3 regions of the Massilistercora timonensis genome follow, and region 3 is predicted to be linked to each of the others. Evidence: predicted binding sites of a transcription regulator. Region 3 holds the regulator's gene; each other region holds the start of a gene.
What was found. Region 3 encodes Rex, which represses fermentation and respiration genes when NADH is low (regulators of the CRP and FNR family bind a similar motif). Its sites were predicted from a motif close to ATTGTTAANNNNTTAACAAT; they were not measured.
Positions count from the first base shown of each region.

Region 1: a site for Rex is predicted at 2,093-2,112, ahead of ACML7B_RS05260 (glycerol dehydrogenase). Genes of this name have one in related genera too.
Region 2: a site for Rex is predicted at 1,729-1,748, ahead of gap (type I glyceraldehyde-3-phosphate dehydrogenase). Genes of this name have one in related genera too.

Region 1 covers NZ_DBGCJQ010000061.1:17,478-25,186, forward strand. Annotated here, with positions in the region: gene ACML7B_RS05250 (ABC transporter permease) at 1-224, shown strand, start outside; gene ACML7B_RS05255 (M15 family metallopeptidase) at 275-910, shown strand; gene ACML7B_RS05260 (glycerol dehydrogenase) at 967-2,070, opposite strand; gene ACML7B_RS05265 (hypothetical protein) at 2,322-2,744, shown strand; gene ACML7B_RS05270 (helix-turn-helix domain-containing protein) at 2,928-3,140, shown strand; gene ACML7B_RS05275 (DEAD/DEAH box helicase family protein) at 3,148-5,862, shown strand; gene ACML7B_RS05280 (hypothetical protein) at 6,200-6,760, shown strand; gene ACML7B_RS05285 (ABC transporter ATP-binding protein) at 6,823-7,709, opposite strand, start outside.
Region 2 covers NZ_DBGCJQ010000072.1:2,301-10,009, reverse strand. Annotated here, with positions in the region: partial or broken gene mnmA (tRNA 2-thiouridine(34) synthase MnmA) at 1-855, shown strand, start outside; gene ACML7B_RS06735 (histidinol-phosphatase HisJ family protein) at 872-1,675, shown strand; gene gap (type I glyceraldehyde-3-phosphate dehydrogenase) at 1,813-2,826, shown strand; gene ACML7B_RS06725 (phosphoglycerate kinase) at 2,908-4,101, shown strand; gene tpiA (triose-phosphate isomerase) at 4,386-5,135, shown strand; gene ACML7B_RS06715 (alpha-galactosidase) at 5,241-7,526, shown strand; gene ACML7B_RS06710 (alpha/beta hydrolase) at 7,541-7,709, shown strand, end outside.
Region 3 covers NZ_DBGCJQ010000038.1:2,123-9,831, forward strand. Annotated here, with positions in the region: gene ACML7B_RS02940 (transporter) at 1-512, opposite strand, end outside; gene ACML7B_RS02945 (aminoacyl-histidine dipeptidase) at 668-2,116, shown strand; gene ACML7B_RS02950 (ABC-F family ATP-binding cassette domain-containing protein) at 2,186-4,111, opposite strand; gene ACML7B_RS02955 (redox-sensing transcriptional repressor Rex) at 4,240-4,881, shown strand; gene ACML7B_RS02960 (NAD(P)H-hydrate dehydratase) at 4,985-6,526, shown strand; gene alr (alanine racemase) at 6,545-7,709, shown strand, end outside.

The sequences.
Region 1 (7,709 bases), on a different contig from region 3:
GTTTCCTTCCCTTTTTGAGCAGGATTGTCCCGCTGGCGACGGTCTTTTCCTTCTTCCCGGACAAACTGTTTAATATCTATGACGGACTTCGCAACTTTAGCCTTACAAAGATCGGCGGGCAGGTTATGAATATTTCGAGTGTTATCCTGCCGCTGTACTTTGTAGTGGCGCTGCTTCTGATCCCGCTGGTCTACCGGCTGTACAGGAAGGCGGAGATAAAATAATGGGCAGATACAGGAAAAGACGCAAAGGAAGACATATAAGAAGATTTCTTATGATCCTGGCGCTGCTTGCGGTTGCAGGCTGCGGGATCCTGATATGTGCCGGCAGGCTGGGGTTCAAAAAGACGGCCAGCCTGGAGAATGGATGGAATCTGATCCTGGTCAACAGGGACAACTATATACCGGATAATTATGAATTTGAGCTGACGGAATTATCCAATGGGGAGAAAGTGGATTCCAGGATCTATCCCAGTCTGCAGGATATGTTTGACGACGCCAGGGCCAAAGGTTTACATCTCTTTGTGGCGGCAGGATACCGGACAGAAGAAAAGCAGCGGCAGCTATTAGAGGAAAAAACCGAAGCGTATGTAAATGAGGGACATTCCAGATCTGAAGCCAGAGAACTGGCGGAAGAATGGGTCGCGGTTCCGGGCACCAGTGAACATCAGATCGGGATAGCGGTAGACATCAACGCAGATACCAAGTATAGTTCCAGGGACTCTGTATACGGATGGCTTGAGAAAAACTCCTGGAAGTACGGATTTATCAGACGGTATCCTCCCGACAAAACAGAGATCACAGGGGCGATCAATGAGCCGTGGCACTTCCGATATGTGGGGAAGGAAGCGGCGCAGGAGATGTATTCACAGGGGATCTGCCTGGAGGAATACATAGAAATGTTGGGATAGACGGAGAAAAGGCAGAGCATGTAGATACATGCTCTGCCTTTTAGTTCCCTGAGAGATTATCTGTCCATGTTCTGGAGCGCTTCCCGGCCCAGCGCATCGGCGGCGATGATGGCCGCATATAACTGATCCGGCGTTACGTCGGCTACCATGTTGTGGATGGATTCGCCTTCCACGCAGGACTTCTCTGCGATCACACGGATCTGGTCTTCCGTGGTGATGCCGATCTCTTTTAGTGTGACCGGAAGCCCTACTTCCATGCAGAAGTCCTGAACCTCTTTGAATTCTTCTTTGGACGCCCGCTCCAGGACAAGCTGGACCAAAGTGCCGAAGGCCACGCAGTTTCCGTGGGGAGCGCTGTGCCCGCCCAGGGCGGTCAGGCCGTTGTAGAAGGAATGGGCGACGGCAAGACCGCCGTTGTCGGCGCCTACGCCGGAGAGGTAGACGTTGGCTTCGATGATGGCGTCCAGAGCCGGTGTGACCACGTTGTGTTCACAGGCTGTTTTGGCGGCCGCGCCGTATTCCTTCAGCGTCTGATAGCAAAGGCGGCAAAGAGCCATGGCGGACTGGGTGATCCCGCCGTTTTCCAGGCTGGGAGCGTCGGTGCGCTCACAGGCCCTGGCTTCAAAATAAGTGCCCAGGGCGTCGCCCATGCCGGCTACCAGGAAGCGGACCGGAGCTTTGGCGATCACGTCGCTGTCCACGATCACGGCTTCCGGGTTCTTGGGGTAGAACAGATAGCTGTTGAAGGTCTTGTCGTCATTGTAGATCACAGACAGCCCGGTACAGGGGGCGTCGGTGGCAACTACCGTGGGGATGATCACCACAGGAAGCTTCTCATAATGCGCAGTCGCTTTGGCGGTGTCGATGGCAGAGCCTCCGCCTACGCCGACTACTACATTCAGCCCGTTTTCCCGGACAATCTTACGCATTTTCTCAATCTCTCCTACACTGGAAGTTCCACCGAAGATTTCATAACGGCGGATGTCCGTTGTCCCTTCAAAGCTCTTCTCGATCTTGTCGTGGCACATCTTGTGGCCGCTGTTGGAACAGATGAACAGCCATTTGTTTCCCAGATCTTTCATCTCTTCGTGGAAATGGAGAAGAGAATCCTTTCCCTGCACGTATTTCTGCGGCGCCCGCATCATTCTGAGCCTTGCCATATGAATTCCTCCTTTGAAATGAATCGTTAAATATATATCAATCTTTGCCTTTATTATAGTCCTGCGATTTCAGATTTCAAGAGCAAAATCTCTGAAAATATTGTTGTAAATAAAGAAAATTTTGGTAAATTTTATCGCTGTGTGGTTTCGTTAACATTCATTTTACAGAAGCATGATAGAAATCAGGGATAGACCCCTTCTATAATGAAAACAGAAGAGGAAAGTTGACTTTGGGGAAGGAGGAAGCGGATATGGCATTGTTGATGAATGATACCGATATGAAACAGATGTTGGACGCGATCTGCCCGGAGGGAGAAACTTATCAGGGACAGGCATGGGGCACCTTGATGTCCGGAACAGCGGAAATGCTGGCGTTGGGGGCGCTGAGTAATGTGTACTGTTATGTGGGGGTTACAGAGCGGTTCCTGGTGATCGCAGTGCTGGAGACTCTGGACATTTCTCATATATATGGGAAGATCTGTATTCCCTTTGATCAGTTTGATGAGGTAAAGATCAAAAAGGGACTGGTTCCGTCCCAGAGGATCATTAAGATGAAGAGTGGAAAGACGAAATTAAAATTGTCTCTGGTCAACAACTCGATCACGGCAAAGGTGAAAGAGCAGAAGCTGGGAATGCAGAAGATCTGCGAAGCGCTGGAGAAAGCTGCCCGATAAAAGAATAGTTTCATTGATTGAAATTGCAAGACAGAGTATGTAGAAGATACATACTCTGTCTTTTTTGGTGCGCCAGAAAACTTGCAATAAGCAGGTGGATAAATTATAATGGAATTAGCCGTACGGCTAAAAAAAGTATGAAAAAATTACAATTTTGCCGTACGGCATAGAAATGGGGAAAATATGAAAATTATTGATACCAAATCTCTTGGCACAGCGATACGAGAAAGGCGCAAAGAGCTTCATTATACGCAGACATATCTGGCTGAATTCAGTGGCTTCAGCGTTAGTTTTATCTCAGATCTGGAACGAGGGAAAGCGACGGCAGAAATAGGAAAGACCCTGCAGATCATACATTTGCTGGGGATGGATATTTTGGTGGAGAAGCGGGGGTAAGATGGAGATGGGAAACAGATACGATAACATTTTACAATTTAAGGGGACCTGGCGGGATTACCAGGAGCGGGTCCTGTCCAATTCGGGAAAATATCTGGCGGACGGCAAGCTGCATATTGTGGCGGCGCCGGGCTCGGGGAAGACAACCCTTGGCATTGAGCTGATCCGGCGGCTGGGGGAGCCCTGTCTGATCCTGTCGCCCAGCATTACCATTCGGCAGCAGTGGCTTGCCCGGATCACAGAAGGATTTCTTGTAGAAGGACAGGCGCCGGAGGAACTGATGTCCAATGACCTGAAGCAGATGAAGCCGATCACGGCCATCACCTATCAGGCGCTGTACAGCGCCATGAAACATTATCAGGGAGAGCTTCGGGATCAGGGGGAGGAAGAAGACGAAGAGCCGGATCCGGTTCTTGCTGAAGAAACGGAGGCGGTAGACTTCCGGGAGTTTGATATCCTGGCGGCGGTGAAGGAAGCCGGGGTGAAGACGATCTGCCTGGATGAGGCCCATCACCTGCGCAGCGAGTGGTGGAAAGCGCTGGAAAGTTTTATGAAAGAGATGAAGGGGATGACGGTGATCGCGCTGACTGCCACGCCGCCCTATGACAGTACTGCCGGGCAGTGGAAGCGGTACACGGATCTGTGCGGTCCTATCGACGAAGAGATCTTTACGCCGGAGCTGGTGCGGGAGGGGAGCCTTTGTCCCCATGAGGACTATGTTTATTTTAACTGGCCTACGAAAGAAGAGCTAAAAGAGATCGGGAAGTACCAGGAGCAGACGGCCGGCGTATACCGGGAGCTTCTGACCGGCCCGGAATTTACCCGGATGATCGCCACCCATAAGGGATTGCAGGATCCGGAAGGATACAGTGAGAAATTCCTGGAGGAGCCCAAGTATTTCTCTGCCCTTCTCATCTTCTGCCAGGCCCAGGGGATCCCCTTTCCACCCTATCTGCGGCGGCTGATCGGGACAGAGGGAAGACTGCCGGAACTGACGGATAAGTGGCTGGAAGCCTTGCTGCAGGGATTCCTCTATGACGATACAGACTCTTATCTGGTATCAGAGGAAGCAAGGGAAGGGATCCAGAAACAGCTGAAGGAAGCGGGATGTATCTATAGGAAGAAGGTTTCCCTGACCCACAAGGACGCCCTGCAGAAGCTTCTGGTCAAGAGTCAGGGCAAGATGGAGAGCATCGGCAGGATTGTGGAGACAGAACAGCAGGCCATGGGAGAACGGCTCAGGCTCCTTATCCTGTGCGACTATATCAAGAAAGAAAAGCTGTCCGTTGTGGGGACGGAGGAAGATATGACTGCGGAGATCGGGGCAGTGCCTATCTTTGAGTTCCTGCGACGCAAAAATCAGGCCGGGATCAGGCTTGGAGTTCTCAGTGGTTCCGTGGTCGTCGTACCCCTGGACACAAAGGAGATCCTGGAGAAGCTGATGGCGGAAAAAGACTGTGAGGGAACCCTCTCTCCCATCCGGGAGACCGGCTACGGGAAACTGCAGGTGAAGGGGAAGCAGACCCATGTGGTGGCTGTGGTGACAGAGCTTTTTGAGCAGGGGCAGATCAACGCCCTGGTGGGGACCAAATCCCTGCTGGGCGAGGGGTGGGACGCTCCCTGTATCAATTCGCTGATCCTGGCAACCTATGTAGGGTCCTTTATGTTGAGCAATCAGATGCGGGGCCGGACCATCCGTACGGATAAGAACCATCCGGAGAAGACCGGCAATATCTGGCATCTGGCCTGTATCTTCCCCCAGAAGAAGGGGAAGGAAAAGCACCCGGACCTTTCCGGGGACTACGAGACACTGGTCCGCCGGTTTGACTCTTTCCTGGGGGTATCCTGGCAGGAACCGGTGATCGAGAGCGGCATTGAGCGTCTGGGGATCCCGGAGTTTGACACCCGGGATGAGATGGAAGAGATCAATGAGACCATGCTCTTAAGGGCGGCTGACCGGGAAGGGCTGCGCCAGAGATGGCAGCAGTCTCTGAAAGAGATCCGGGGCGGAATGGAGGTGCGCCAGCGGGAGGACATCCCCAAAGAGGCTGCCAATACCGGGTACATTTTCGTTCATGCTCTGGGATTTATGATCCTGAGTATCCTGTCAGCAGTACTTTCCGAGGCTGTCCGGCTGTTCTTCGAGATGACTTACCGATATCCCGGATCACTGGTGCCAAAGGTCCTGATGGTGATCACGGTCCTGGGCTGTCTGGGGATCGGAAGATTCGGATATCTTTTGTTCAAGTTCAGCACCCCGCAGAAGCGGATGCGCCAGATCGGCCAGGCGGTGGCCGCAGCTCTGGAAGAGCTTGGGGAGTTGGAGGATCCGCAGCACAGTCGGGTGGAAACAGAATCCCTGCAGGGGGCGGTGATCAGCGTGGCGCTGAAAGGCGGGACCATGCGGGACAAGACCACATTCGCAGTCTGCATGGAGGAGATCTGGGGCGTCATCGACAACCCCAGGTATCTGCTGGTGAGAGGAAGAAAGCCCCAGAAGGCCAAAGAGTTTTACGCGGTTCCTGAGATCTTCGGGAAGCACAAGGACCGGGTTTATGTCTTTGAGAAACATATCCGCAAGGCGCTGGGGAGATTCCAGACTGTCTATACCCGGACGCCGGAAGGGCGGAAAGTCCTATTGCGGGCGCGGACGCGGTCCTTTGTGAATAAGAATCAGACGGTGCTGCAGGGACGGAAAGTCGTGAAAGGGGAATACGAATAAAAAAGAATCGGCACAGAATTCCTGGCAAGGCTGTGCCGATTTTTCTTGCCTTTTATGAGCCGGGCGTTTATACTGATTTCATCAGAACACGAATCGAGTGTTCTGCCAATGATCGGAGACGGCATTTCTGCCGGAATTATCCAGAGAACTGAAAAAAGAATAAGGAGACTGTAATACAAGGAACGCTTGTTATTTGTCTGGAGAGTTTCTATAATAGGATTAGGAGAGTGATTATGACAGCGGGGATAAGGTGAAGTACCTGGATTACATTTCATGTACGGTCAAGCGGTATATGAAAAAATGGAGAATCAGGAACGAGTCTGCTTTGAAGATCCGTATGATCGTAATCTATACTGCGGATATTGAACCACGGCAAACCCAGCCGGTGCTTGACGTGGGATGTCTGCGTTTACAAGTGGAAGAAGCGTTCTTATGTGAGATGGACTGGGAAGAGACAGAAAGAGAATTGGCAAAAAAGATAAAAGAGCACGAACCACTGACAGCGGAGGATCAAATGCGGTTTATTGTTCTTCCCCTGACACATAAGGGGAAACAAGAAAAGCAGGAATGTATCCGCAGATGTTTTAGGTTGGCGCGAGAAGTGGCAGATGTAAAAGTGCAGACCTTCATCTTATCCGGAATGCTGGTATTCTCAGATAAGGTGATCACGAAAGAGGATTCGAAGCAGATAAAGGAGTGGATTATGTTGACAAAGGTAGGGCAGCTGTTTGAGGAAGAGAAATTAGAAGCGGTGAAAGAAGTAACGAAAGAAGCAGAAAAACAGAGGGAAAATACTGCGCGGAAGTTGCTGGGAAGAGGATTTTCACAAGAAGAAATCCTGGAGATCGTGGATGGACTGACTGAGGGTGAGATCAGGAAGCTTAAGGAGAGTCTATAGCGTGATTTTTGTGAACAAAGCCGGATGGATAAACCATTCCGGCTTTGTTCTGCTTAAAAGTGTTACCGATAATACCCGGCGTAAATTCCCCCAAGGGCAAGCAGCTCCTCATGGGTGCCCCGCTCCGCGATGCCGTTGTCAGCCACCACCAGGATCTCATCGGCATTCTGGATGGTGGACAGCCGGTGGGCGATGGTGATAGTAGTACGGTTGTGGGACAGGGCGTCCAGACTCTTCTGGATCCAGCGTTCGCTCTCGTTGTCCAGGGCGCTGGTGGCCTCGTCCAGGATCAGGATGGGCGGGTTCTTTAAGAAGACTCTGGCAATGGAAATGCGCTGCTTCTGTCCGCCGGAGAGCCGGGTGCCCCGCTCTCCCACATAAGTGTCATAGCCTTCGGGAAGGCTTACGATAAAGTCGTGGATGTTGGCCCTTCTGGCCGCTTCCACGATTTCTTCTTCGGAGGCGCCGGGCTTGCCGTAGGCAATATTTTCCCGGATGGTGCCGCAGAAGAGATAAACGTCCTGCTGGACGATGCCGATCTGGCCCCGCAGGGAGGAAAGGGTCAGGTCCCGCACGTCCTTGCCGTCGATCAGCACCCGGCCGCCGGTCACATCATAGAACCGGGGCAGCAGGTTGCAGATGGTGGTCTTGCCGGAGCCGGAAGGCCCTACCAGAGCCACGGAACGGCCGGCCTGGATCTCAAAGGTGACATGTTCCAGCACCGGGGCGTCATCGTCCGGATAGTGGAAGGACACGTCTTCATAGGTGACAGTGCCCTTGATATCGGTGAGAGGCTTTGCGTCCGGCTTGTCCTGGATCTCGATCTCTGTGCCCATCACATCCAGGTAGCGGCGGAAGCCGGAGAGGCCTTTTTGCATCATTTCCATCAGCTCTACCAGGATCTGGATGGGACTGATAAAGATGCCGATATAGAGGGCGTACATGGACA
Region 2 (7,709 bases), on a different contig from region 3:
TTCCGGGAGCAGGTGATCGACTATTTTGTGCAGGAATATGAGAAGGGGCGAACCCCCAATCCCTGCATCGCCTGCAACCGGTATGTGAAGTGGGAAGCCCTCCTTAACCGGAGCCGGGCCATCGGGGCGGATTATATCGCCACCGGGCATTACGCCCGGGTCTGTCAGCTGGATAATGGAAGGTATACCCTTGGCAGGGCAAAGGGCGGGGAGAAGGATCAGACTTACGCCCTGTACAGTCTGACCCAGGAGCAGCTTGCCCATACCCTGATGCCGGTAGGCGCTTATGACAAGGGCAGGATCCGCGAGATTGCCCAGGAACTGGGCCTTCGCGTGGCGGATAAGCCAGACAGCCAGGACATCTGCTTTGTCCCGGACGGAGACTATGCCTCCTACATCCGGGAATATACCGGGAGAGAAAGCATTCCCGGTAACTTTGTCCTTGCGGACGGTACAGTGGTGGGACAGCATAAGGGGATCATCCATTATACGGTGGGCCAGCGGAAGGGCCTGGGACTTTCCATGGGAATGCCGGTGTTCGTGCTGGAGATCCGGCCAGAGACCAATGAGATTGTGGTGGGACCGGCGGAAAACGCCCTGACCCGTACCGTCCGGGCGGACCAGGTGAATTTCATGGCGATCCCGGATCTTACGGCTCCCCGGCGGGTGTGGGCCAAGATCCGTTATAACCACAGGGGCGCCTGGTGCACCGTAGAAAAGACCGGAGAGGATGAGATCCTGTGCACCTTTGAAGAACCCCAGCGGGCCGTCACCCCGGGACAGGCAGTGGTATTGTATGAGGACGACTGCGTACTGGGCGGCGGGACCATCCGGGGAAATGACAAGACTAGATAAGAGAGGACAAACAATCATGAGGGCAGACGTGCATATGCATTCATTCTTTTCCCATGATTCCGGGGCGGCTCCGGAGGAGATGATCCGGGCGGCTATTGGGAAAGGACTGGAGATGATCTGTTTTACAGATCATTTTGACAAGGACGATATGGAGTGGGGAGAGGAGAGTATTTTTGACCCGGAAATGTATTTCAGGACTCTTCGTCCCCTGCAGGAGAAATACCGGGATCAGATCGACGTCAGGATCGGCGTGGAGCTGGGACTGCGGCCTTACCTGGGAGATTATTACCGGGAGTTTGTGTCCCGGTATCCCTTTGACTTTGTTATCGGGTCCGTCCATTGTGTGGATTCCTCTGATCCGGCCACCGGACAGCTTTTTGCCAGCCAGACGGACACAGAGGCTTACCGGCAGACATTTACCGAGACGCTGGAAGACATCCGGGCCTTTCAGGACTTTGACGTGCTGGGCCATCTGGATTATGTGGTCCGGTACGGAAGGAACCGGGAGAGAGATTACCGGTATGAACGGTTCTCCCAGGAGATCGATGAGATCCTGCGCTTTCTGATAGAGAACGGGAAAGGGCTGGAATTAAATACAGCTGGCCTGAAGTACGGTCTTCCCTTCGCCCATCCCCATCCGGATGTACTGAAGCGTTACCGGGAACTGGGAGGAGAGATCATTACAGTAGGGGCGGACGGGCACTGTCCGGAGCACGTCGCCTATGATTACCACAAGGTGGGGGAGATCCTGAGAGCCTGCGGTTTTGAATATTATACAGAATTTAAGGACAGAAAGCCGGTTTTTAAGCATCTTCCATAAAAATACAAATAGAGACTTGAATTTTTGCATTGGATTTAGTACAATTATCTACAGTTGATGATTCTTTAACAATGTTAAGGGATTGACAAATAAAGCCGCGGAAAGCGGCGAATTAAACTTTTTAGGAGGAATTAATCATGGCAGTAAAAGTAGCGATCAATGGATTCGGCCGTATTGGACGTCTTGCGTTCAGACAGATGTTCGGAGCAGAGGGATATGAGGTAGTTGCGATCAACGACCTGACATCTCCGAAGATGCTTGCTCACCTGTTAAAGTATGATTCTTCACAGGGCAAATACGCACTGGCTGACACCGTACAGGCAACCGATGACTCTATCATCGTTGACGGCAAGGAGATCAAGATCTACGCAAAGGCAAACGCTGAGGAGCTTCCCTGGGGAGAGATCGGTGTAGACGTTGTTCTGGAGTGTACAGGTTTCTACACCTCCAAGGAGAAGGCTTCCGCACACGTAAAAGCTGGAGCAAGAAAAGTCGTTATCTCCGCACCGGCTGGAAACGACCTGCCAACTATCGTATATAATGTAAACCACAACACCCTGAAGCCGGAAGATACTGTTATCTCCGCAGCTTCCTGTACTACAAACTGTCTGGCTCCGATGGCAAAGGCTCTGAACGACCTTGCACCGATCAAGACAGGTATCATGTGTACCATCCACGCTTACACAGGCGATCAGATGACTCTGGACGGACCGCAGAGAAAAGGCGATCTGAGAAGATCCCGTGCGGCTGCCTGCAACATCGTTCCTAACAGCACCGGCGCTGCGAAAGCCATCGGTCTGGTTATCCCGGAACTGAACGGCAAACTGATCGGAGCTGCTCAGCGTGTTCCGACCCCGACAGGTTCTACCACGATCCTGACCGCTGTTGTAGAGGGCAACGTAACCGTTGATCAGATCAACGAGGCTATGAAGGCTGCTTCCAACGAGTCCTTCGGATACAACACAGACGAGATCGTATCCAGCGATATCATCGGTATGAGATATGGTTCTCTGTTCGACGCTACTCAGACGATGGTACTTCCTCTGGACAACGGAACCACACAGGTTCAGGTTGTTTCCTGGTATGACAATGAGAATTCATACACCAGCCAGATGGTAAGAACAATCAAATACTTCTCTGAATTAGCATAATCAAGACTCAAAAAAGGGTCCGGTCTTTCAAGGACCGGACCCTTTTCTGGATGAAATTATAAAAATTGAGGAGGCAGACTTATGCTTAATAAAAAATCTGTAGACGATATTAATGTAAAAGGAAAGAAAGTCCTGGTAAGATGCGATTTCAACGTACCGCTGATCGATGGAAAGATCACTGACGAGAACCGTCTGGTAGCAGCTCTTCCCACCATCAAGAAGCTGATCGCTGACGGTGGAAAGGTTATCCTTTGTTCCCATCTTGGCAAGCCCAAGGGACAGCCGGTTCCGGAACTTTCCCTGGCGCCTGTGGCAGTACGCCTGTCCGAGCTTCTGGGCCAGGAAGTAAAATTTGCCGCTGATCCGGAAGTTGTGGGACCAAACGCAAAGGCTGCGGTAGAAGCCATGAAAGACGGCGATGTGATCCTTCTTGAGAACACCCGTTATCGTGCGGAGGAGACCAAGAACGGCGAGGAGTTCAGCAAAGAGCTGGCTTCCCTGTGCGATGTATTTGTAAACGACGCCTTTGGAACCGCACACAGAGCGCATTGCTCCAACGTAGGCGTTACCCAGTATGTAGATACCGCTGTAGTAGGATATCTGATGCAGAAAGAGATCGATTTCCTTGGAAATGCAGTGAATAATCCGGAACGTCCCTTTGTGGCCATCCTGGGCGGAGCCAAAGTTTCCAGCAAGATCTCTGTGATCGAGAATCTGCTTGATAAAGTAGACACCCTGATCATCGGCGGCGGTATGTCCTACACCTTCAGCAAGGCGCAGGGCGGAAGCGTAGGTAAATCTCTTCTTGAGGAAGATTACTGCGAATATGCGCTGAACATGCTGAAAAAGGCTGAGGAGAAAGGCGTGAAGCTTCTGCTTCCTGTTGATACCGTGATCGCAGATGATTTCTCCAATGAGGCTAACAAGAAAGTAGTAAAAGCAGGCGAGATCCCGGAAGACTGGGAAGGCTTGGATATCGGACCGGAGACAGAGAAGATCTTCTGCGATGCCGTGAAGGACGCTAAGACCGTTGTATGGAACGGGCCTATGGGAGCGTTCGAGATGCCAAACTTCGCACACGGCACTGAGGCAGTTGCCAAGGCTCTGGCAGAGACAGACGCCACCACCATCATCGGCGGCGGAGATTCTGCAGCAGCAGTAAACCAGTTGGGATATGGCGACAAGATGACCCACATCTCCACCGGCGGCGGAGCTTCCCTGGAATTCCTGGAAGGCAAAGAACTGCCCGGCGTAGCAGCCGCTAATGATAAATAGAGCACTTGGTGAGGTTTTTTCGAACCTAGTGCGAATTTAGTTCTTCGGAACTTGGCGAGGTCTTTTCGAGCCTAGTCTCGAAGAACTTCCTTAGCTTAGCGTTTACTTAGTTCGCCGTAGTTGACGAGCGCGAGCATGAAATGCGAAGCGTGAGTCCTAGCGGAGGCGAACATACCCGTCTGGCAGCGCGAAGGTTGAGGTTAGCGTTTACTTAGTTCGCCGTAGTTGACGAGCGCGAGCGAACATACCCATTTTATTTCATACAATTTAAGGAGACTAAGAAAATGGCAAGAAAGAAAATTATCGCAGGCAACTGGAAGATGAACAAGACTCCTAGCGAGGCAGTTGCCCTGGTGGAAGAACTGAAACCACTGGTAGCAAATGAAGAAGTAGACGTAGTATTCTGCGTGCCGGCCATCGACATCGTTCCGGTGGTAGAGGCCTGCAAGGGAACCAACATCCAGGTTGGGGCAGAGAATATGTATTTTGAAGAGAGCGGAGCCTACACCGGCGAGATCGCTCCGGCTATGCTGGTAGACGCCGGCGTAAAATATGTGGTTCTGGGTCACTCTGAGAGAAGAGACTACTTTGGAGAGACCAATGAGGATGTAAATAAGAAGGTGCTGAAAGCTTTCGAACATGGTATCACCCCCATCATGTGCTGCGGCGAGACTCTGGAGCAGAGAGAGCAGGGCGTGACCATGGATTTCATCCGTCAGCAGGTAAAGGTAGGCCTTCAGAACGTAACAGCCGACCAGGCAAAGGCTATGGTTATCGCTTATGAGCCGATCTGGGCTATCGGAACCGGAAAGACTGCAACCACCGAGCAGGCAGAGGAAGTGTGCAAGGGCATTCGTGAGTGCATCGCGGAAGTTTATGATGAGGCTACTGCAGAAGCTATCCGTATCCAGTACGGTGGATCTGTGAACGCAGGAAATGCAGCGGAATTATTTGCTCAGGCTGACATTGACGGCGGCCTGGTGGGCGGAGCTTCCTTGAAGGCTGACTTTGGTAAAATCGTAAATTACAAATAAGCAGCGGAAGCAATAGGAGAGACAGACGGCGTGTCCTGGAGATTCCAGAATGCGCCGTTTCCTTTTCCGGGAATTATTCAATAGAAACAGCAGGAGGAGTGTGCAATGGGGATTGCAGTGAATCGGGCGGGAGATACCTTTCATCTTTATAATCAGGAGATCAGTTATATCATGAAAGTACTTCCCAATCATCAGATGGGTCAGATTTATTTTGGAAAACGTATTCAGATACCGGAGGACTGTTCTTATTTTCTGGAGACTTCTTCACGTCCCATGTCCTCCTGTGTGTTTGATACGGACAACCGGTTTTCTATGGAGCATATCCGGCAGGAATACGGGGTGTTCGGCACCTCGGACTATCGCATGCCTGCCACAGAAGTCCTTCAGGAAAACGGAAGCCGGATCTCGGAGTTCTGTTTCCGGGAATACAGGATCCAGGCAGGGAAGCCCAAGCTTCCCGGACTTCCGGCAACCTATGTTGAAAATGAAGAAGAGGCCGAGACGCTGGTGATCCGGCTGGCGGACCCGGTGACAGGGCTGGAGCTGGAGCTGTTTTACACCATTTTTGCCGCAGGCGGGATCCTGGCAAGGAACGCGCGTTTTGTAAACCGGGGGGAACAGGCGCTTCATTTGCAGTCGGCCATGAGCCTCTGTCTGGATCTTCCGGACAGCGGCTATGATATGATCCAGTTCTCCGGCGCCTGGGCGAGAGAGCGGTATCCAAAGACGAGAAGGCTGGAGCAGGGGATCCAGTCTGTGGGCAGTATCAGAGGAAATTCTTCCCACAACCACAATCCATTTATGATCCTGAAGCGTCCGACGGCGGATGAGTTTCAGGGGGAAGCCATTGGATTTAGCCTGATCTACAGCGGCAATTTCCTGGCGCAGGTGGAGGTGGATACCTACGATACGGCGAGAGTGCTGCTGGGGATCCATCCCCACTGCTTTGACTGGAAACTGGATCCTTCTGAGGAATTCCAGACGCCGGAAGCAGTGATGGTATATACGGATCAGGGGCTGAACCATTTAAGCCAGACCTTCCACAGGCTGTATCAGAAGCGTCTTGCAAGAGGTTACTGGAGGGACCGGGTGCGCCCGATCCTGATCAATAACTGGGAGGCCACCTATTTTGATTTTACAGAAGACAAGCTGGTCGAAATCGCGGAAAAGGCAAGAGAGTGCGGCGTGGAATTGTTTGTGCTGGATGACGGCTGGTTTGGGAAACGGTGCGGGGAACAGGCAGGATTAGGCGACTGGGTGGCCAATCCGGATCGCCTGAAGAACGGGATCACCGGGCTGGCACGGCGGATTGAAGATCTGGGTATGAAATTCGGTCTCTGGTTTGAGCCAGAGATGGTGAATAAGGATTCTGACCTTTACCGGGAACATCCGGACTGGATCATTCAGGCGCCTGGACGCAGGAATTCTCATGGAAGATACCAGTACGTGCTGGATTTTTCCAGAAAAGAAGTGGTGGACCGGATCTATGAGATGATGGATAAGATCCTTTCTGAGGCAAAGGTGTCTTATATCAAATGGGACATGAACCGGAGTATCACGGAATGTTATTCAGCGGCGCTTCCGCCTGACCGGCAGGGGGAGGTCTATCACCGGTATATCCTTGGAGTCTATGATCTTTATGAGAGGCTGACTTCAAAATTCCCGCAGGTTCTCTTTGAATCCTGCGCAAGCGGAGGCGGGCGGTTTGATCCGGGAATGCTGTATTACGCGCCTCAGTGCTGGACCAGCGATGATTCTGACGCAGTAGAGCGGATCAAGATCCAGTACGGGACTTCCTACTGTTATCCGGTGAGCAGCATGGGAACCCATGTGTCTGTCGTTCCCAACCATCAGATCAACCGGATCACACCGCTGGATACAAGAGCGAATGTGGCATATTTCGGGACATTTGGCTATGAGCTGGACCTGAATACCTTGACGGCCGATGAACAGGAAGAGGTAAAGGGGCAGATCGCATTTATGAAACAGTACCGGCAGTTATTCCAGTTCGGCACATTTTACCGGCTGCAGAGCCCCTTTGAACATAATACTTCGGCCTGGATGGTGGTAAGCGAAGACAGGAAGGAGGCCATCGTAGGCTGGTACCGTGTCCTGAACGGCGTCAATCTGCCCTATACCCGGCTTCGCCTGAAAGGGTTGACTGAGGATCTGCCTTATAGGGTCAATGGGGGAAGGGACATCCATTACGGAAGCGAGCTGATGAACGCAGGATTGATCACAACGGACGCCTCTTCCGGGCAGGCACAGGGAAATGAAAAAATGTGCCGGGATTTTGAGTCCAGACTTTATATCCTGAAGGCAGATCAGGGGGACAAACAGGAATCGGATGTTTTCAAAACAGGGAAATTGTTGTATAATAGCATCCGGTGACAAGGAGGAGAAGAATGAGATATCTTGAGATACCCATACAGGTGGAAGGTTCTTTGGAATATGCAAAGCTTGAGACCTATCTTCTGGATACGCCCACGGAGAAGATCCGGATCCAGAAGCGGCCCATGGTGGTGATCTGCCCGGGCGGAGGGTACGAGAAGCTGAGTTACCGGGAGGGTGAGC
Region 3 (7,709 bases):
TCAATGCTGTATTTCCCCGAATGACAGCGGGACTTCCGGGGGCGGAAAAGAAAGCTTAGAAGCAGTGGGGGAACCCACAGAAGGAGAAGGGAAAGAGGAGCCAGGGCGGGGGCCTGCAGACACTGGACGGCTACGAATCCCAGGACGAACATGGGGCTGGTGTTGTTGCAGAAAGAGAGGAGATACTGGCCTTCTTCCAGGGAGATCCTTCCGGCGCGGGTGAGATCGGCAGCTGTTTTACTCCCCATGGGATAACCGCAGAGAAAGCCGGTGAGCATAACATAGGATCCATAATCAGAGACGCCAAATAGGGGACGCAAAAAACGGCCGGTGATCCGGGCGAGGCCCTGGATCGCCGGGGAGCCAAGCAGCAGATTGGACAGGATGAGAAAGGGGAGAAGGGCGGGAAGCACTGTGTTAAACCAGAGCAGCAGACCGGCCTGCGCTCCCTCTAAGATCACCCCGGGGAACAGGATTATCAGCGCGAAGAGAATGAGGGTTTCCGCTGTCATAAGGGTTTGTTTCATGGGATATCCTGCCGATCAAAGATTCTTGATTTTATTTTATGGAACCGGTTGAATTTTTATGAATTCAGTTCCATAATAGAAGGTAGGATATGGGGACCTTCTTTTTGGGTCCGAATGCAAAAGAAAAGAGGTAAGGAAACATGGCAGTATTAACAGAAGTAAAACCAGAAAGAGTCTTTCACTTTTTTGAGGAATTGTGCAAGATTCCCCACGGGACTTTCGACACAAAGCGCATCAGTGATTACTGCGTGGCGTTTGCCAAGGAGCGCGGGCTGGAAGTAGAGCAGGATGAGGCCAACGACGTGATCATCAAAAAGCCCGGGACGCCAGGCTATGAGAACAGCGAGCCGGTGATCCTTCAGGGGCATATGGATATGGTGTGTGAGAAAACTCCGGATTCTGATCATGATTTCAAGACCGACGGTCTGGATCTCTATGTGGAAGACGGTTATGTAAAGGCACGGGGAACGACCCTTGGCGGCGACGACGGAATCGCCATTGCCATGGCTATGGCAATCCTGGACAGCGATGATATCCCTCATCCTCCCATTGAGGCGGTATTTACCGTAGATGAGGAGACTGGTATGGGCGGAGCAGAAGCTGTGGATCTGTCCGGATTAAAGGGAAAGAAGCTTCTGAATATCGACTCCGAGGAGGAAGGCGTCCTGACTTCCGGCTGCGCAGGCGGTATCGTATTTGAGACCCTGATCCCGGTGGCAAGAGAGGAAAAAGAAGGGACGAAGGTTCGCATCAAGGTTCACGGGCTTCTGGGCGGACATTCCGGAAATGAGATCCATCGTCAGAGAGGAAATGCCCACAAGATGCTGGGACGGCTTCTCTACCGGATCCAGAAAGAAGCAGCCTTCGACCTGATCTCCATCAACGGCGGCTCCAAGGACAACGTGATCGCCTCCGAGTCCGAAGCAGTTCTGCTGGCAGCGGAAAAGGATGTGGACAAGATCCTTGCTATGGCAGAAGAGATGAAGGAGATCTGGCTTGGGGAATTTATGGGAGAAGAACCCACCCTGGATGTAACGGCAGCGGCAGAAGGCGCAGCCAAAGAAGCGGCTCTGACCAAAGAGGCAGGAGAGCGGGTGATCGCTTATCTGATGCTTTGCCCCAACGGTCTTATTGAGTACAGCAGGAAGCTGAAAGGCCTGGTAGAGACTTCTCTGAATATCGGCGTAGTGGAGACCTCGGAAGACAAGGTGCGCACCGTTTACCTGATCCGCAGCTCCGTGGAGAGCCGGAAGCAGCAGCTGAGAGAGCAGCTGGAGCAGTGCGGAAAAGTGGTTGGTGGAACCACCAGGACCATCAGCGAGTATCCGGCATGGCAGTTTAATCCGGATTCGGAACTTCGGAAAGTCATGGTAGATATCTATGAGAAAATGTTCGGGAAAGAGCCGGTGGTATCTGCGGTGCACGCAGGACTGGAGTGCGGGTTGTTCCTGGGGAAACGCCCGGATCTGGATTGCGTATCCTTTGGCCCCAACATCCTGGACATCCATTCCTTTAATGAGAAGCTGGATATCGCTTCCACAGAGCGTACCTGGGAATTCTTAAAGGAGATCCTGAAAGAACTGAAGTAAGCATTTCTTAAAATGTTAAAAAGAGGGACAGCGCCCGGCGGCGCTGTCCCGTTTCTTTTCAGTCATATTCTATTGCGCCAGTTCCTCCCAGCGCTCATATAAGGTCTCCAGTTCTTCCTGGATACCGGCTTTTTCCCGGGCCAGTTCCTGGCAGCGGACAGAGTTGGTGTAGACCTCTTCCTGGGTCATCTCTTCATCGATTTGACTACTGCGGGTTTCCAGCTCCTCGATGCGCGCTTCCGTTCGCTTTAATTCGTTCTGCCGCTTGCGCTCCCTGGCCTGGGCTTCCTTTTGCTCCTGCCAGTCAAGCTTAGAGCCGGAGGAGGAAGCAGGGGAGGAGGTATCCGCAGGGTGATCTGTCTGGGCGGGCTTGCTGTAAGCGGCGGTAAGCTCTTCCTTTTTCTCCAGATAGTAGTCGTAATTTCCGATATAGTTGACAAATTTCTGGTTTACCAGGTCCAGGATCCGGGTGGCGGTCTGATTGATAAAGTACCGGTCATGGGAGACGTAGAGCACGGTCCCGGTGTAGTCGTTCAGCGCCCGTTCCAGGATCTCCTTGGAGGCGATGTCCAGGTGGTTGGTGGGCTCGTCCAGGATCAGGAAATTGGCCTCGGAGAGCATAAGCTTTGCAAGAGACACCCGGCCCCGTTCGCCGCCGCTTAAGTCCCCGATCCGCTTGAACACATCGTCGCCGGTGAAGAGGAAGGCGGCCAGCATATTCCGGATCTGGGTGTTGGTAAGGGCAGGGTAGTCGTCCGAGATCTCTTCAAAGATCGTCTTCTCCATGTGAAGGACATGATGTTCCTGGTCGTAATAGCCGATATGCACGTTGGTCCCAAGACGGAAGAGCCCGGAATCCGCCTCTGTGACCCGGTTCAGGATCTTCAGAAGGGTGGTCTTGCCGGTACCGTTGTCCCCGATCACCGCCACGTGTTCCCCACGGCGGATCTCAAAGCTGACATCGGAAAATAATACCTGGGGAGGGAATGCCTTGCTTAAGTGTTCTACGCTCAGCACATCATTGCCGCTCTGGCAGGAGGGTTCCAGCTTCAGGTGGATCTCCGTGTCAGGGGCGGCCGGTTTGTCGATGACTTTGATCTTCTCCAGCATTTTCTCCCGGCTTTCTGCCCGCTTGATGGATTTCTCCCGGTTGAAGGACCGGAGCTTTTCAATGACTGCTTCCTGATGACGGATCTCCTGCTGCTGATTTAAGTATGCCTTCAGCTTTGCCTCCTGAACCTGCTTTTTCTTGGCGGCATAATCCGTATAATTTCCAAGATAGGTGTGAAGTTCTCCCTGTTCGATTTCTACCACCTTGGTGACTACCCGGTTGAGAAAGTATCGGTCGTGGGAGACGATGAGAACCGCCCCCTGGTAATTCAGAAGGTAGGTCTCCAGCCAGGCGATGGAATTTAAGTCCAGATGGTTGGTGGGCTCGTCCAGAAGCAGGATATCCGGCTTCTGAAGAAGCAGTTTGCCAAGAGCCACCCGGGTCTTCTGGCCGCCGGAGAGGGTATCGATGGCCTTGGAGAAATCCGCTTCCTCAAAGCCAAGACCCTTCAGGACGCCGGTGATCTCGCTCTCGCAGGCGTAGCCATTTTCCGCCTCAAACTGAGTGGTCAGCCGGTTGTAGGTCTCCATTTCTTCTTTAAGCCGTTCACCTGTAAGGTGTGGCATGGCAAGTTCGATCTCCCGGATCCGCTGCTCCATCTGGAAAATGTGCGCCTTGGCGGTACGCACTTCCTGGTAAATGGTGTTGTCGCCGGTCATCTCCTGGTGCTGGGCAAGATAGCCCAGGGTCTTGTCTTTGGCGATGGTGACAGAGCCCGCGTCGGGGAGAAGTTCTCCCACGATCATCTTAAGCAGAGTGGTCTTGCCTGCGCCGTTTGACCCCACCAGGGCTGTTTTCTCATATTCTTCTATATGAAAGGAGCCGTCATGAACGATGACTTCCTCTCCAAATGCTTTTTCAATCCCGTGACATGCAAGTATCATAAACGCCTCCAAATCTTTCGCATACGTTTTCATTATAGCGGAAACAGGACAAAAAACAACTAAAAGTTTGACTTTGTACAGACAATTCTATATAATAAACTCTAGAATGGAACAGGAAGGTGAAAATTGTGGAAGGCAGAGAGATTTCACAGGCAGTTATTCGCAGACTGCCAAGGTACTACAGATATTTAGGAGAGCTGCTGGAGAATGGAGTGGAACGGATCTCCTCCAACGACTTGAGTAAGAGGATGAAGGTGACAGCCTCCCAGATCCGGCAGGATCTGAATAATTTTGGAGGATTCGGCCAGCAGGGCTATGGATATAATGTAAAGTATTTATATACGGAGATCGGCAAGATCTTAGGTCTGGAAGAAGACCATAATATCATCATCATCGGAGCCGGTAATCTGGGACAGGCGCTGGCTAACTACGCGGCGTTCGAGAAGCGGGGCTTCATCCTGAAAGGGATCTTCGATGTGAACCCAAGGCTGCAGGGAGTGGCGATCCGGGGCGTTCCCATCCGTATGATGGACGAGCTTAAAGGCTTTGTCCAGAGGAATGAGGTGGATATCGCGGTGCTGACCATCCCCAAAGAGAAGGCCATCGAGGTGGCCAATATGCTGGTGGAAAACGGGGTGCGGGCGATCTGGAATTTCGCTCATACAGATCTGAATCTTCCGGAGAATATCATTGTGGAGAATGTCCACTTGTCAGAAAGTCTGATGCAGCTGTCTTATAATATCAGCAGATATAACAAAGAACATAAATAGATCCGACAGTAACGTGTGACGGTGAGCGTGTTCAGACAGGCCTGCCTTCGCACGTTCTTTATAATCAGAAATGTTTGGAAACCTGGGTAAATGAGGTGAGCGTATGGAATATCTTCCGGGTGGCGGCCAGATGAAGGCGGCGGACCAGTATACGATACAGACTCTTGGGGTGCCGTCTCTGGAGCTTATGGAACGAGCCGCCGGAGAATGTGTCCGTTTCTTTGAGGAAGCGGGACTGGATCTCTCCCATGTGTGTATCGTGTGCGGTTCCGGAAATAACGGGGGAGACGGTTTTGCCATCGGGCGGCTCCTGCTGGAAAAAGGCGGGAAGGTTACCCTTTTGATGGCGGGGAACAGAAGCCATTGTACGGAAGAAACTGCAGTCCAGATGGAACGGTTTGTGCAGGCAGGCGGCAGGATCAGTGACCAATGGGAATCCGGTGAATATAGTATCATAGTGGATGCCGTCTTTGGAGTAGGGTTAAGCCGCGAAGTGGGAGGAAGCTACCGGGAGCTGATCCGGCAGATGAATGCTTCTTCCGGGACGAAAGTGGCGGTGGATATTCCCTCCGGGGTATCCGCGGATACCGGACAGGTGCTGGGCATTGCTTTTGCGGCGGATTATACAGTGACCTTCCAGGCAAGGAAGATCGGCCTTCTTCTCTATCCGGGGAAGAAATATGCCGGGCAGGTGATCCCAAGAGAGATCGGGATCAGCGAAGTTCCCCTTGAACAGGATCCCGGTACGGCAGTCCTTCTGTCAGAGCAAGAATACGCTCAGCTTTTGCCGGAGCGGCCGGAAGATTCCCACAAGGGAACTTATGGACGGCTGCTGGTGATCGCAGGGAGCAAAGGAATGAGCGGCGCCGCCTTCTTCAACGCCGCCGCGGCTTATACTGCAGGGGCGGGGCTGGTTCAGATCTACACGCCGGAAGAAAACAGGCCGATCCTGCAGCAGCTTCTGCCGGAGGCTATTGTAAAGCCTTATCAGGACTATGACCGGGAAGAGCTTCTTGGGCTTCTTTCCTGGGCGGACGTGGTGCTTGGCGGTTCCGGGCTTGGGACCGGAGAGATCTCCCGGAAGATCCTTGAGACAGTGGCGCTGGAAGGAGAGAAGCCTGCAGTGATCGACGCGGACGGACTGAATCTTCTGGGGGCGCACCGGGAGTGGCTGTCAGAGCTTCGGCACAGGGACTACATTTTCACGCCCCATCTAAAGGAAATGGAACGGCTGACCGGGATCCCCACAGATCAGATCCGGGCGAACCGGGTGGAAGCCCTTCGCACCTTTGCCGCAGGGACAGGACTTGGCTGTGTGCTGAAGGATTCCGTGACTCTGATCCAAAAGGGAGAGGGGCGCACTTATCTGAATCCCACCGGGAACAGCGCTATGGCAAAGGCGGGATCCGGAGACGTTCTGGCTGGTATCATCGCAGGGCTTCTTGCCCAGGGGATCTCCTGTGAAGCAGCTGCCCTTCTGGGGACCTGGCTTCACGGCAGAGCCGGAGACCTGGCCCGGGAGGAAAAGGGAAGATACAGCGTGCTGGCACGGGACCTGATCGGGAAGCTGGCCCAGGCCATGAAGGAAGCGGATGAGAGCATCAGACACGGTAAGATCCGGAGTCTGCAGATAGAACAGAAATGAAAAAAGAAGGGAGTGTACATGATGAAACAGTATAACAGAGTATGTGCCAGGATCGATCTGGACGCCATTGAGTACAATATGGAGATGATGCATAAGAACACCCGGGAGGGCGTGTCCATGATCTCTGTGATCAAGACCGACGGCTACGGCCACGGCGCGGTGCAGATCGCCCGGATGCTGGAGCCCAAGGATTATATCTGGGGCTATGCGGTAGCCACCCTGGATGAGGCGGTGGTACTGCGAAAAAGAGGGATCAAAAAGCCCATCCTGGTCCTTGGCTGTATCTTCCCGGATCAGTGGGAGGCGGCCATCACCCATGAGATACGGTTCACCGTCTACACCAAAGAGATGGCGGAAGGGATCAGCGAGCTGGCAGGGAAACTTGGCAAAGACGCTTATGTGCATATCAAGCTGGACACGGGAATGTCCAGGCTTGGCTTTCTGATCCAGGAGGAGAGCGCGGAGATCATCACCGGGATCACCCGGCTGCCGGGACTTATCATGGAAGGGATGTTCACTCATTTCGCCAAGGCGGATGAGACGGATAAGACCTTTACCAACAAGCAGTATGAAGGCTATCTCTGGATGAAAAAACGATTGGAGGAAAATGGTGTTACTTTCCAGTACTACCATTGCTGCAACAGCGCGGGGATCATTGATGTGAAGGAAGCAAACCTGGATCTTGTCCGGGCCGGGATCTCTACCTACGGGCTGTATCCATCCGAAGAAGTGGAGAAGGAGAACGTGCCGCTCAAGCCCGCCCTGGAGCTTGTAAGTCATGTAGCCCATGTGAAATGGGTGGATGAAGGAACACCGGTAAGCTACGGCGGTACTTATATCACAAAGAGGCGTACCCGGATCGCCACGATCCCGGTGGGCTATGGAGACGGTTATCCCAGAAGCCTGTCCAACAAAGGCTATGTGCTGATCCATGGCAAAGAGGCGCCGATCCTTGGAAGAGTGTGTATGGATCAGTTCATGGTAGATGTGACAGAGATCGAAGATGTGGCATTTGGTGATGTGGTGACCCTGGTGGGAGAAAACGAAGGCGCACATCTGCCGGTGGAAGTGTTAAGCGATCTGTCGGGACGGTTCAATTATGAGTTTGTCTGTGATCTTGGAAAGCGGATCCCCAGAGAATTTATCCGGCACGGCGAAGTAGTGGAACAGATGGATTATTTTG